DNA from 3 places in the Brevibacillus humidisoli genome. Region 2 is predicted to be linked to each of the others. Evidence: riboswitches for the same ligand, from Rfam matches in the RefSeq annotation. Region 2 holds a riboswitch; each other region holds the start of a gene.

Region 1 (4,157 bases), 420 kb from region 2:
ATTGTGCTTCGCCTGAAACGCGATGTAAAGCCCGTAGATTGCATGAAAGAGTAATGGAATGTAGATCAAGCCAAACTCAAGTACCAGCAAAAATGGCAAGCTCTCAATGAAAGCAACGGTCTCATTGAACGCTTCCGGCCCTTTGGTTGCCTGGTGGTTGGCCGTCAAGTGAAACAACAAGAACAGGCCCACCGGAACCAAGCCTACTAGTGAATGAAGCTTGTGATTGAGAAAGTGCTGGCTGCTCCTAGCCATGCATGGGTCCCTCCTTTTTTTGTCTGTAAACCAGTCTTGTCCCCCTGTAACCCCTACTTTGCTCTTCTCTATCCTGTCCCAATGGAGAATCAGTTAGACACATCCCACGCATCCCGACGGACAAGGCAGGATCACCACTTTCCTCAAGCCTGTTCGCGGTGTCACGCTTTGCCCCGATGCGGAATCACTGTAGAATTGTGTCAATAAAATGGCAAAATGAAGTACAGTATGTGACCAAAACCATTGTACTCCTGTCTCCAGAGAGCGTCAAGCCGATTGGTAGACTTAATCTAACGTTAGAATAAACTTAGTTGTACCATCTCTGTGAGTGGGCATGTCTTCCTTCTTTTTCTCATATGTATCCTAGTAAAACCTGCGAGAAAAGGGGAACGACTGATGAAACGAACGATCGATCCTTTATCTGAACTGCTGTCTCCTGATGCGATCAGACCAATCGAACAGATGAGCATGCCGTATCTCGGCTACTATCTGCTGCGTGAGACGTTGACCCGCCGACTGCTCGGCGAGAGTGAAGCACCGATTCTGTATTGGACAGGCAAGGAATTGGGCGATCAAATCGTCATCGACTCAGCAGAAGATCTGGTGATGACTTTTATCCGGCTAGGGCTGGGCAAGCTGGAAGTACTGGAACAACATCAGCAGCTTGTCCGCTTCGGTCTTCAGCACTCTTCGTATGCCTTGATCCCTGTTGAGCGGTTGACCCAGATGCTCTCGTTGGAAGCGGGGCTTCTGGCTGGAGCGATCGGCGCTTGGAGAGATCAACCAGCCCAGGCAGGGTTAGAGATTCACCAGCGATCAGGAAAAAAGCCGGAGGCATTGATCACCGTCCGGCTTCAACCGATGGAATGAGCGATAACTGGAGGCAAGAGGCATTTGATGATGAGCAATTGGATCAGGCAAAGTAGGGAGCCAATATGTTCCCCATCTTGTGAAACTCGACGAGAAAGCCGTCATGTCCGTATTTCGAGTCGATCGTATAAAAGTCAGCACGGATGCCATAGGTACGGAGCACGTCTACCATCTCCCGCTGATGATCCAAGGGATACAGCAAATCGTTGCTGATCCCGATCCCCACTACCTGCGCCTTGATGCCGGACAAGGCATGTTCGATGCCGCCGCGATTACGGCCAACATCGTGCGTATCCATCGCCTTCAGCAAACAGAGATAGCTATTGGCGTCAAACCGTTCGACCAGTTTCTCTCCTTGGTACCGCAAATAACTCTCGATTTGGAAAGGGGTGTCAAATGAACTGCTGTCCGCTTGCTCCTGCAGGCTGCGCCCAAACCGTTCCTCAAACAGTTCAGCGGTGCGGTAGGTGATCATCCCCAGCATCCGGGCAACGGCGAGGCCGCTGGTCGGCCCTGGACCAGGGTAGTAATCGCCGCCCTGCCATGCCGGATCGTTCACGATTGCCTGCCTCCCCACATCGTTGTACGCTATGGCGATTGCAGAAAAGCGAGTACACGTAGCGATCGGCACAACCATCTTCATGTAGGTGGGATAGGTAATCGCCCATTCATATACCTGCATCCCGCCCATCGAACCGCCGACCACCGCATACAATTGCTCAATTCCCAACGCCTGAAGAAATCGATGCTGCGTATGGACCATGTCACGAATACTTACCATCGGAAAAGAGGAGCCATACGGTTTGCCTGTATCCGGGTTGATACTGGCTGGCCCTGTTGTGCCGTAACATCCGCCAAGCACGTTGCAGCAGATCACATAGTACTGATTGGTGTCAATCGGCATCCCAGGCCCTACCAGGCCTTCCCACCAGCCTGCTTGCGATTCGTCTCCAGCTACATGGACATCGCCTGTCAGGGCGTGACAAATCAAAACGGCGTTGCCCCGCTCTTTATCGTAGGTTCCGTGCGTCTCATACCCCACTTCTACCTCTTTGAGCACTTCACCTGATTCCAGTTCAATATCGCCAATCACCAGCTTCTTCATCGGTTTCATCCCCCCAGAGTCGGTCTGCCTGTTCGAACAGCGGACCGAGTCAGTCAAAAAACCCCCTCTTCTGAAAGAGAAGAGGGGGCCATCCGTACGCGAGCCAAGTCCCGACCTTATCTTCCAGATGCTGCATGCACCTGCTGGAATTAGCACCTCTCCGCTCCTGCGGGGTTGCCGGGTTTCATCGGGCCAGTCCCTCCACCACTCTTGATAAGAATCGCCTATTTACTTGTCATGTACCTTCATCATACGACTGCTGGGGAAGACTGTCAACCCATACCAATCTTACTCGGCGGCTGAACGTCCGTATACGACAGCCGGCTCTTCGACGTCAAGACCAAATGCCGTGTGCAGCGTACGTACAGCGACAGCGGTCTGCTCGGCCGGAATCACGCAGGACACCTTGATATCGGAAGTGGAGACCATCTTGATCGAGATCTCCTGTTCCGCAAGCTGACGGAACATCTCTGCCGCCACCCCTGGATTGTTGATCATCCCTGCTCCGACAATGGAAACCTTGGAGAGCCCGGTCTCATGATCCACTCGTTCAAAGCTGAGCGCTTCCCGATTAGCTTCAAGTACATCCAGTGCCTTATGCAGATCGCCCGCGGACACGGTAAACGAAACATTGGTCATCTCCGCATCATAGGACCCCTGGATAATGATATCCACGTTCACCTGTGACAAAGCAAGCGTATGAAACAGCTTAGACAGCGTACCGCCATTGGACGGCATGCCGATGACCGTAATTTTTGCCACATTCTCATCATGCGCGACGCCACTCACGACTCTGCCTGTTTCCATATCGGCAACCTCCTCTACATACGTACCTTCTTCGGTGGTAAAACTGGATCTGACGACCAACCTGACACGATATTTTTTCGCAGCCTCCACGGAGCGGGGATGCAGGACGCCTGCCCCCAGATTGGCCAACTCCAGCATTTCGTCACAAGAGATGTGCGGCAGCTTTTGCGCGGCAGGAACGACGCGCGGGTCAGCCGTATAGACGCCAGCCACATCTGTAAAGATTTCACACTTCTCCGCCTGCAGACTGGCGGCAAGCACTACGGCGGATGTATCGGAACCGCCGCGTCCCAGTGTTGTGATCTCTCCTTCTTCTGAGACTCCCTGGAAGCCGGCTACGATCACCACTCGCCCGTTCCCCAGTTCATCTCGAATACGCTGATTGTCAATCTCTGTGATCCGTGCGCGGCCGTGTACCGACTCGGTCCGAACGCCGGCCTGCCAGCCGGTCAGCGAGACAGCGTCACATCCTTTTTGATGGAGCGCCATCGTGAGCAGGGCAATTGAAACCTGTTCCCCGGTGCTCAGCAACATATCCATCTCCCGTTCCGACGGAAAAACAGCGATCTGCTTGGCCATCTCCACCAACACATCGGTGGACTTCCCCATCGCGGACACGACCACTACCAGATCATGACCTGCCTGCCTGTATTCAACGATGCGGTCTGCCACCCGCTGGATTCGTTCAATGCTTCCTACGGAGGTACCTCCGTACTTCTGCACGATCAACCCCATTGTCGTTCTTCTCCCCTTTATCCCAATCTGATCATATCGCCATGAACACACCTTTATCCGGCCGACTATCTACTCTCTCTCACAGAAAAGGGCAACGACAAGGAAAACCTGCCGCTGCCCTGAATGGACATACATCGTTCCCCCTCCCCCTTTGACGCAGACGAAACGGGCGCACCGTTCGTCCCCGTGAGATAGCCCTCCACCTGCAGCGCGGGTTCTCGCTCAGGTGACAGTCCTGCGTCTGTTCGACGCAGACCCAGCACAGGCCGCCGCGGGTGGCCACCTGCACTTCGGCGAATTCCCCTTTCCCATTCCTGTCATCGATTCCCGTCTCTCGAGGAAGGTACTCATGGTTTTCGCGCCTCTACCTCACTTCGCATGTGGG
Region 2 (4,157 bases):
CCTTCCTGGAAGCTCTTTTCGATCACAGCACCGACGCCAACCAGTTTTGCACCGGACTGTTTGATGATCTCTACCAGTCCCAGCAGAGCAGCACCGGTAGCCAGAAAGTCATCTACGATCAGCACGCGGTCCCCCTCGGACAAATAACGCTTGGATACGCTGATCCGGTACGTCTCCTGGCGGGTAAAAGAATAGACTGGCACGCTGTAGACATCCTCCGTCAACGTAACCGCCTGCTTTTTCTTGGCGTAGACAAACGGCACCCGCAAGGCATACGCGGCAGCCATCGCGAAGTGAATGCCGCTCGCTTCGATCGTCAGCACCTTGGTGACGCCATCCGCTCGAAACCGGTTGGCAAACTCCTGCCCGATCTCCATCGTCAGCATCGGATCTACCTGATGATTGAGAAAAGAATCTACTTTTAACACCTGACTGGACAAAACGATACCGTCCTGTCTGATGCGCTCCTGCAATGCTTTCATCATCTCGTCTCCCTTTTGTCGTAATCGGCGGTCCGTCCCGCCGCAAATCTTCTATCTTAATCGGCAATACCTGACGGGCCCGCGCATCTGCTATGTCGCATCAGCACGCAACTCCCCGACGGCTAGGCTGCCTCCTTGTACCAATAACAAACAAAGCCCAGAGGGACAGTTCCACTGATTACAGACATGCAATCGAAGTGAAACCTGTCCTTCTGGGCTTTTCTCCCTAAGGTGTAACACATAAGCCAAACTCACGTGTCTGCGTCGCTCGGTCCAGACCTTCTCCTAGAGGATGCGCAGCATGTGCTCTATCACTCGCATTCCCATCATCTCTCGACTGTAGCCAAGACGGCAAGCAGCGGAAAAGCGGAACCCTAGACGCTCTTTCACTCGTAGTCAGATGATTTACGGTCATCTGGTAGATACTTATGGGCCGTATTCCCATGATTATACGAGTCTATTTCGTTGTGTTCGTCCTTCACATTCTAGTATACATCCTATCAAGCGTCAAGACTCTGTTCCGTAAGGGTTTTTGGTTACTTTTTGCAAAAACATCCCCGGTTTGTCCAGCGGAGCAAATCCATAACGATGATAGAGCGTATGGGCGTCTTGCGTCGCGAGCATAAACCGTCTCGGTCTACTCAACTCAGGGTGCTCCACAATCACCCGTACCAGCCACTTCGACAGTCCAAGCCCCCTATGCGAAGGCAGGATAAACACATCAGCAAGATAAGCAAATGTAGCTAGATCGCTGATCACCCGGCCAAAGCCAACCTGCTCGACGGTGCCCTGCCGAGGATCACCCCGGTAAAGACCAAAGCAGAGCGCTGAATGCTGAACCGCTTTTTCTACCACTTCTCGCGGTACTCCCTTGGCCCAGTATGAGTCCTGTGACAAAAACGTATGGATTAAATCGAGATTCAGGTAACGTTTCTCTGTCGAGATGACGAACTCCTCGTGCTGCCAGTACTGTTCCATCGTCCAACTCCTTTGTTTCAATATTTTCCTGGCAAGGTCAGTATAGCGATAATTCTAAAGCATAAAAACAGATTGACATCATGATCATCAAATGGTACATTTTATCTGTTTTTACATAGCCAAAGATCTCTTATCCAGAGAGGTGGAGGGGCAGGGCCCTATGAAACCCGGCAACCACATGTGACGCACAACATGATGGTGCCAATTCCCGCAAGCGCGATGCTTGCAAGATAAGAGGACGTGTACAACTCCTCTTATTGGGAGTTTTTTTATTTTATCATCAAAGGGGAAATGCACTCATGTCTTCATCTAAGTCTATCTTTGAACTTAGTACCAAAACGGTCGTGGTGATCGGGATTGGTGCTGTCCTCTACGGTCTGCTATCCTACGTGACCAACTTCGTTCCGGTCGCCGGGAACAGCCTGCGTCCGGCCATCTCCGTCCTCACCCTGATCGGAGCGATGTTCGGTCCGCTGGTCGGCTTCTTCGTCGGCACGTTTGGTGCGATGATCAATGATCTGTTCTCTGGCCAGATCTGGCTGCACTGGAACATCGGCAACGGGATCATTGGCATATTCGCCGGTCTCGTCTTTCTTATGAAGGATTTCGATGTGAACCGCGGCCAGGTTCGTACAAAGCATTATCTGTGGGTTGTCCTCTACGGTTTGGTTGGCAACATCGTCGGTCTTACCGCAGCCGCTCTGGTAGACGTCGCGATGGGAACGCCGTTTGCAACAGCCGTTGTGAGTTGGGCCATCGTCCCGGCACTGGTTAACGTCGTCTGGGTAGCTACTTTGGGCTTGCTGTTGATCGCTGCCTTTGCTCGCCGCAAAAGCGGGCATACCGACCTGGAGATCGGCAAGTAAGAAACGAACTGCAGCGCCCCATCACGTCTTATCAATTGGATCAAGATAGAGAAACCCTCTCGCTGCAGAGGGTTTTTCACTGAAAAGGAGTCAGAATGGAACCAATCGTATCTGTAAAACAGGTGAGCTATACATACGAAGGTCTGAAGCATCCGACCATTCGCGAGATCAATCTGGATATCCGCCGCGGCGAGAAAATCCTGATCGCCGGTCCGAGTGGTTCCGGCAAATCGACGCTGGCCCGCTGTCTCAACGGGCTGATTCCCCACAGCTACAAGGGAGAACTGCAGGGGCAGATCATCATCGATGGCAAACCGACCTCGTCCATGAGAATCGTCGAGATCTCCGAGAGTGTCGGAACCATCTTGCAGGACCCGGAAGGGCAGTTTGTCGGACTTTCCGTCGGTGAGGACGTGGCGTTTGCCCTGGAGAACCAAGAGATGTCTTACAAAGAGATGGTCGCGCTGGTCAAGGAAGCATTGGCCAAGGTAAACATGGTTAGTCAGATCGACAAAAGTCCTCAGGAACTCTCCGGGGGTCAGAAGCAAAAGGTAGCGATCGCCGGCATCCCCGCCATGAATCCGGACATCCTGCTGTTCGACGAGCCCTTGGCCAACCTTGACCCCCAAAGCGGGCAGCAGGTGATGGCCCTGATTGACGAGATTCACCAGCGGTACAACAAAACGATCATCATCGTCGAGCACCGCATTGAAGAAGTGCTGGAGATCGGCATGGATCGGATCATCCTGATGGAGCAAGGAGAGATCGTGGCCGATGACAGCGCATCCGATGTCGTCAGCTCTGGAAAACTGAAGCAAACCGGCATCCGTCATCCACTCTATCTGGAAGCACTGGAGCGGGCCGGTCTCACCTATACCGCAGAGACGATTCCCCTGGCGGTCAGCGCAGTCGAACGCGACGATGTCCTGCCTAGCTTCCGCCAATGGCAATTCCATACTGCAGCATCCGATGCCCCCTTGGTGGATACGGCTCCTCTGCTTCAGTTCGACGATGTCTGGTTTTCCTATACCCCTGAGGAGCCCTTGCTGAAGGCGATCAGCTTCGCGGTCCGTCCAGGGGAACGTATTGCCCTGTTAGGCCATAATGGAGCCGGCAAATCGACACTTTCCCATCTGATGCTTGGCATACTGAAACCGCTGCAGGGGCGGATTTTTCTGGAGGGGAAACCGGCTGAATCGGCAAACGTCATCCAGCGGGGCGGCAAGATCGGCTACGTAATGCAAAATCCACACCACATGATCTCTCAGGAGACCGTAAAAGATGAAGTGGCTTTCGGTCCGCGCAACTTTGGTCTGGATGAAGCGGAAGTCCTGCAACGTGTGGAAGAGGCGCTCCACGTATGCGACCTGCTTGGCCACAAGAACTGGCCGGTCTCTGCGCTCAGCTTTGGACAAAAAAAACGCCTTACGATAGCGTCGATCCTCTCCATGAAGCCGCGGGTCCTGCTGCTTGATGAACCGACAGCCGGACAAGACTACCGTCACTATCGGGAGATGATGGACTTTATCAGCCGTCTGACAGAGACGGGTATCGCTCTGCTGATGGTAACCCATGACATGCATCTTGCCCTGGAGTACACCAGCCGCTCCATCGTGCTTAGTCAGGGGGAGATCATCGGCGATATGGCCACATCCCGCTTGTTTGCCGACGAGCCGCCGCTGACAGCGGCCAGTCTGCGCACAACCAGTTTGTACCAGTTGGCCAAACACCTGGGGGTTGCGCAGCCAGACCAGTTTATCCAGTACTTTATCGATGCGGACAGGCAGGTGAAGACAGATGCAATCGTTTAACTTTCAGTACATTCCCGGCA
Region 3 (4,157 bases), 310 kb from region 2:
ATCAGCAACAGAATCGATTGTCTCACCAGCAAATCCTCCTTGATCTTGAAAGTGAAACAGTAATGTCTGTTATTATGTGCGGAAGCCTGCTGATTAGTCGCTTGCTTGCAGCGAGTCAGTTCCCAAAACGGAAGCAGCCCACCCAGCCGACTAACCTGATATAGACGTTTCATGCATGAAAAATCGAATGCAACTCATAATAGGGCTGAGATTATCACGCTGGGTGGGGTTCGCAAAACATGATCAAACACATGCTGGTCCACATCTTGCTATGCACAGCTCTCCTCTGTTTTAGCTCTCCAGTCGTAGCCGATGACGGGGCGGACGAGGTATACCTCTACATTAATTTATGGCAAAACAGAATCTACTTGAAAGATCAGGAGGACAATATCTTATACTCGTACCGAATTGCACCGGGAGCCAAGGATACACCATCTCCGGTAGGCATTTTTCGCGTGATTCACAAGTCAAGGGATTGGGGCGGCGGATTTGGTTCCCGATGGCTGGGGCTGAACGTGTCGTGGGGCACGTATGGAATTCATGGAACCAATCGTCCGGAGTCGATCGGCCGTTACGCCAGCCACGGTTGTTTTCGCATGCGCAACAGGGAGATCGAGAAATTGTACGAACACGTGCCTTTGGGAGCGACTGTGATCATTGATGGGCCCATTATGGGTCACGAAGATTTGACTTACCGCATACTGGTTCCAGGTTCAAAAGGGGCCCTCGTCCAGTTGGTTCAGAACCGGCTGCGTGCAGCAGGCTACTACGAAGGGAAAACGCACGGAATCTTCGATAGACAGATGGAGCGAGCCGTCATTCGTTTTCAAAAAGAGGAGGGGTTGGATGTAACGGGCCAGATTCATTGGGTCGACCTCCGGTATCTGGGCATTATCGAATGAGCGAGGTGAGAAGGGTTGCTGATCCGTGTACTTGCAGCCATATGGATTTATTTCGTAAGCTCTTTATTGTTTCCATCAATTGGGTACGCCGTCGCTCCCTTGCCGTCCGTCGATGTGCTAATCGATGCCGGGCACGGTGGAGTAGACAGTGGCGCGTTTTATCAGGATCTGTACGAAAAGGAGATTAATCTGCAGGTGGCGAAACGGCTGTACGATGAACTGGCAAAAAGGGGACGCAGTGTGGTCTTGAATCGGACAGGTGACTATGCGCTTAGTGATGAGAATCAATGGCTGAAGATCCGTTCCAGGCACGTGAAAGATCTGGCGCAGCGAGCTCAGCTCGCCCGACAGATCACCCCGAAAGTGATGATCAGCCTGCACGTCAACTGGTCTGGAAATCCGCGTGTTCGTGGACCGCTGATGATTTCGCAGCACAGCCAGCAGAGTACGGTACTGGCCCACCTGCTCCAACACTCTGTAAACGAACTGTACCAGTCACACGCAAAACCGGTACGCAGGAAGAGCTACTACCTGCTCAATCATTCTGGATGTCCCACTGTGATCGTCGAGATGGGGTATATTACCAATCATCAGGACCGACAGTTGCTGACCAATCCGAAGCATCAGAGTCGTATCGCCCAAGCGATTGCAGCAGCGATTGATGAGTATCTGATGATGTTTGGTCATCTGCAGCAGGAAGAAATCGATTAATTCCTCTTATTGACAACCAAGGGAATGTACGCTACGATAGGTTCAACAAATTGCATAGGATCTTCTTATCAAGAGCGGCTGAGGGACTGGCCCTATGACGCCCGGCAACCGACTCCCATTCGATTGGGAGAATACGGTGCTAATTCCTGCAGAGATTTTCTCTGAGAGATGAGAAGGAATGCTTACGTACATACGTATGAAAAGCCTTCTTCGCTCAGAAGTAGGCTTTTTCTTTTGTTCAAATCATCAAGCGTTGACGGAGAGATAGAAAGTATAGGCAGAGAGGAGATCACACATGAAAGTGGAGACCAGACTGGTGCAGATTGGGGTAGGACGTGACAAGACGACAGGAGCAATCAGCTATCCTGTCTATCAATCGACGGCGTATCGCCATCCGGCACTGGGGGAAAGCACGGGGTACGATTACACCCGGACAGCTAATCCCACACGTGATGTGTTGGAACAGGCGATCGCTTCACTGGAAGGCGGGGATGACGGATTTGCCTGCGCCTCCGGCATGGCTGCGATTCAGACGGTCATGGGTATTTTTTCACAAGGCGATCACTTGGTGGTATCGCTTGATTTGTACGGCGGCACGTATCGCTTGTTTGAACAGGTACTAACACGTTTTGGCTTGTCGTTTGATTATGTCGATCTGCGCGACCCGGTGTTGGTGAGAGAGGCGATCCGTCGAGAGACCAAAGCCATTCTCGTGGAGACCCCAACCAACCCGCTGATGCAGGTGACCGATCTCGCCGCCATGGCTGAGATCGCTTGGGAGTTTGATCTGCTGCTGATTGTTGACAATACGTTTTTATCCCCTTACTATCAGCGGCCGTTGGAACTGGGAGCGGACATTGTGATTCACAGCGCTACCAAATACTTGGGCGGTCACAATGATGTGATTGCTGGATTGATTGTCACCAAAGGGGGCGAATTGTCTGAGCGGATGCGCTTTTTGCACAACTCGATCGGGGCTGTGCTTGGTCCCCAGGACTGCTGGTTGTTGATCCGCGGGATGAAGACGCTGGCGCTGCGCATGGAGCGGCATCAGCAAAATGCCTATAACGTTGCCCGCTTTCTGAAAAATCATCCGGCGGTGACGGAGGTGTTTTATACCGGACTACCCGAGCATGAAGGGCATCAAGTACAGAGCCGGCAGGCTTCCGGATTTGGCGGCATGGTATCCTTCCGCATCCGACAGCCAGTGATGGTTGCCGCTTTTTTGCAGGAACTGCAGTTGATCTCGTTTGCGGAGAGTCTGGGGGGCGTGGAGTCGCTCTGTACGTACCCGGCTACCCAGACACATGCCGATATCCCGGTCGAGGTTCGAGAAAAGGTGGGCGTCTGCGATCGGCTGCTCCGCCTCTCGATCGGGATCGAACATACTGACGATCTGATTGCTGACCTGCAGCAGGCGCTGGACAAAGCACTTCAAACAGGAGGAGGGCGGGGATGATGAACTTTGCGACTCGAGTACTGCATGGCACCAGCAGCATCGACAGAGTGACCGGGGCTTCCAGCATCCCGATCTATCAGGCTTCCACCTTTCATCAGTTTGATATCGATCAGCCGGGCGAGTATGACTACGCCCGTTCCGGCAATCCCACACGCCAGGCGCTGGAGGAGATGATTGCCCATCTGGAGGGGGGGAAGTACGGCTTTGCTTTTGCATCTGGGATGGCGGCGGTATCCAGTGTGTTTTTACTTTTCTCTGCCGGTGATCACCTGGTTGTGGCTGAAGATGTATACGGCGGGACCTATCGTGTGCTGACCAATATACTCTCTCGGCTCGGGGTGCAGGTCACGTTTGTTGATACGACGGACCCGGAGGCCGTCCAGGCGGCGATTCAGTCCAACACTCGGGGACTCTACCTGGAAACACCGTCCAATCCGACGCTCAAGGTAACCGATCTCGCACTGCTGTGCAGTCTGGCACGCGATAAGGGATTGCTGACCATTGTGGACAATACATTCTTAACCCCGTATTACCAGCGCCCGCTGGAGTTGGGGGCAGATATCGTGGTTCACAGCGCGACCAAGTTTATCGGCGGTCACAGCGACGTAGTGGCTGGTTTGGTGGCAACACGTGATGAGCGATTGGGCAAACAGCTTTACGCCATCCAGAACGGTTTTGGATCCATTCTCGGAGTCCAGGATTGCTGGTTGGTCATGCGCGGATTGAAGACGTTGAAGACGCGGCTGGATGTCAGTTCACAGAGTGCCGCTGCTATCGCTCGTTGGCTCGATGCTCACCCGCTTGTGGATCGTGTATACTATACCGGATTGCCCGAACATCAGGGGCATTACCTGCAAACCCGCCAAGCCTCCGGGCACGGAGCGGTTCTTTCGTTCGATCTGGGCAGCAGAGAGCGGGTTAAGATTCTGCTCGACGCGGTGAAGCTGCCGTTGGTCGCAGTCAGTCTGGGAGCGGTAGAGAGTATTCTCTCTTATCCGGCACAGATGTCGCACGCCTCCATGCCGCCAGAGGAGCGGAGACAGCGAGGCATTACCGATGGCCTGTTGCGACTGTCGGTTGGCCTG

What was found. A riboswitch is a leader RNA that binds a small molecule or an ion and turns the genes downstream of it on or off. The one in region 2 is predicted to bind S-adenosylmethionine.
Region 1: it holds a riboswitch for S-adenosylmethionine, as region 2 does, so the genes downstream of both, metX (homoserine O-acetyltransferase MetX) here and LOK74_RS15655 (ECF-type riboflavin transporter substrate-binding protein) in region 2, are expected to answer to the same signal.
Region 3: it holds a riboswitch for S-adenosylmethionine, as region 2 does, so the genes downstream of both, LOK74_RS14155 (PLP-dependent transferase) here and LOK74_RS15655 (ECF-type riboflavin transporter substrate-binding protein) in region 2, are expected to answer to the same signal.

Annotation. Positions count from the first base shown of each region.
Region 1 is NZ_CP087263.1:2,766,310-2,770,466, forward strand. Features, by position in the region: gene LOK74_RS13655 (succinate dehydrogenase cytochrome b558 subunit) at 1-255, opposite strand, end outside; gene LOK74_RS13660 (DUF2507 domain-containing protein) at 652-1,125, shown strand; gene metX (homoserine O-acetyltransferase MetX) at 1,169-2,230, opposite strand; SAM riboswitch class I at 2,344-2,450, opposite strand; gene LOK74_RS13670 (aspartate kinase) at 2,519-3,772, opposite strand; lysine riboswitch at 3,957-4,147, opposite strand.
Region 2 is NZ_CP087263.1:3,182,875-3,187,031, forward strand. Features, by position in the region: gene LOK74_RS15645 (xanthine phosphoribosyltransferase) at 1-482, opposite strand, end outside; purine riboswitch at 856-957, opposite strand; gene LOK74_RS15650 (GNAT family N-acetyltransferase) at 990-1,460, opposite strand; SAM riboswitch class I at 1,588-1,697, shown strand; gene LOK74_RS15655 (ECF-type riboflavin transporter substrate-binding protein) at 1,760-2,326, shown strand; gene LOK74_RS15660 (ABC transporter ATP-binding protein) at 2,422-4,137, shown strand; gene LOK74_RS15665 (energy-coupling factor transporter transmembrane component T family protein) at 4,124-4,157, shown strand, end outside.
Region 3 is NZ_CP087263.1:2,869,024-2,873,180, reverse strand. Features, by position in the region: gene LOK74_RS14170 (hypothetical protein) at 1-26, opposite strand, end outside; gene LOK74_RS14165 (L,D-transpeptidase family protein) at 240-902, shown strand; gene LOK74_RS14160 (N-acetylmuramoyl-L-alanine amidase family protein) at 918-1,613, shown strand; SAM riboswitch class I at 1,676-1,788, shown strand; gene LOK74_RS14155 (PLP-dependent transferase) at 1,909-3,072, shown strand; gene LOK74_RS14150 (trans-sulfuration enzyme family protein) at 3,072-4,157, shown strand, end outside.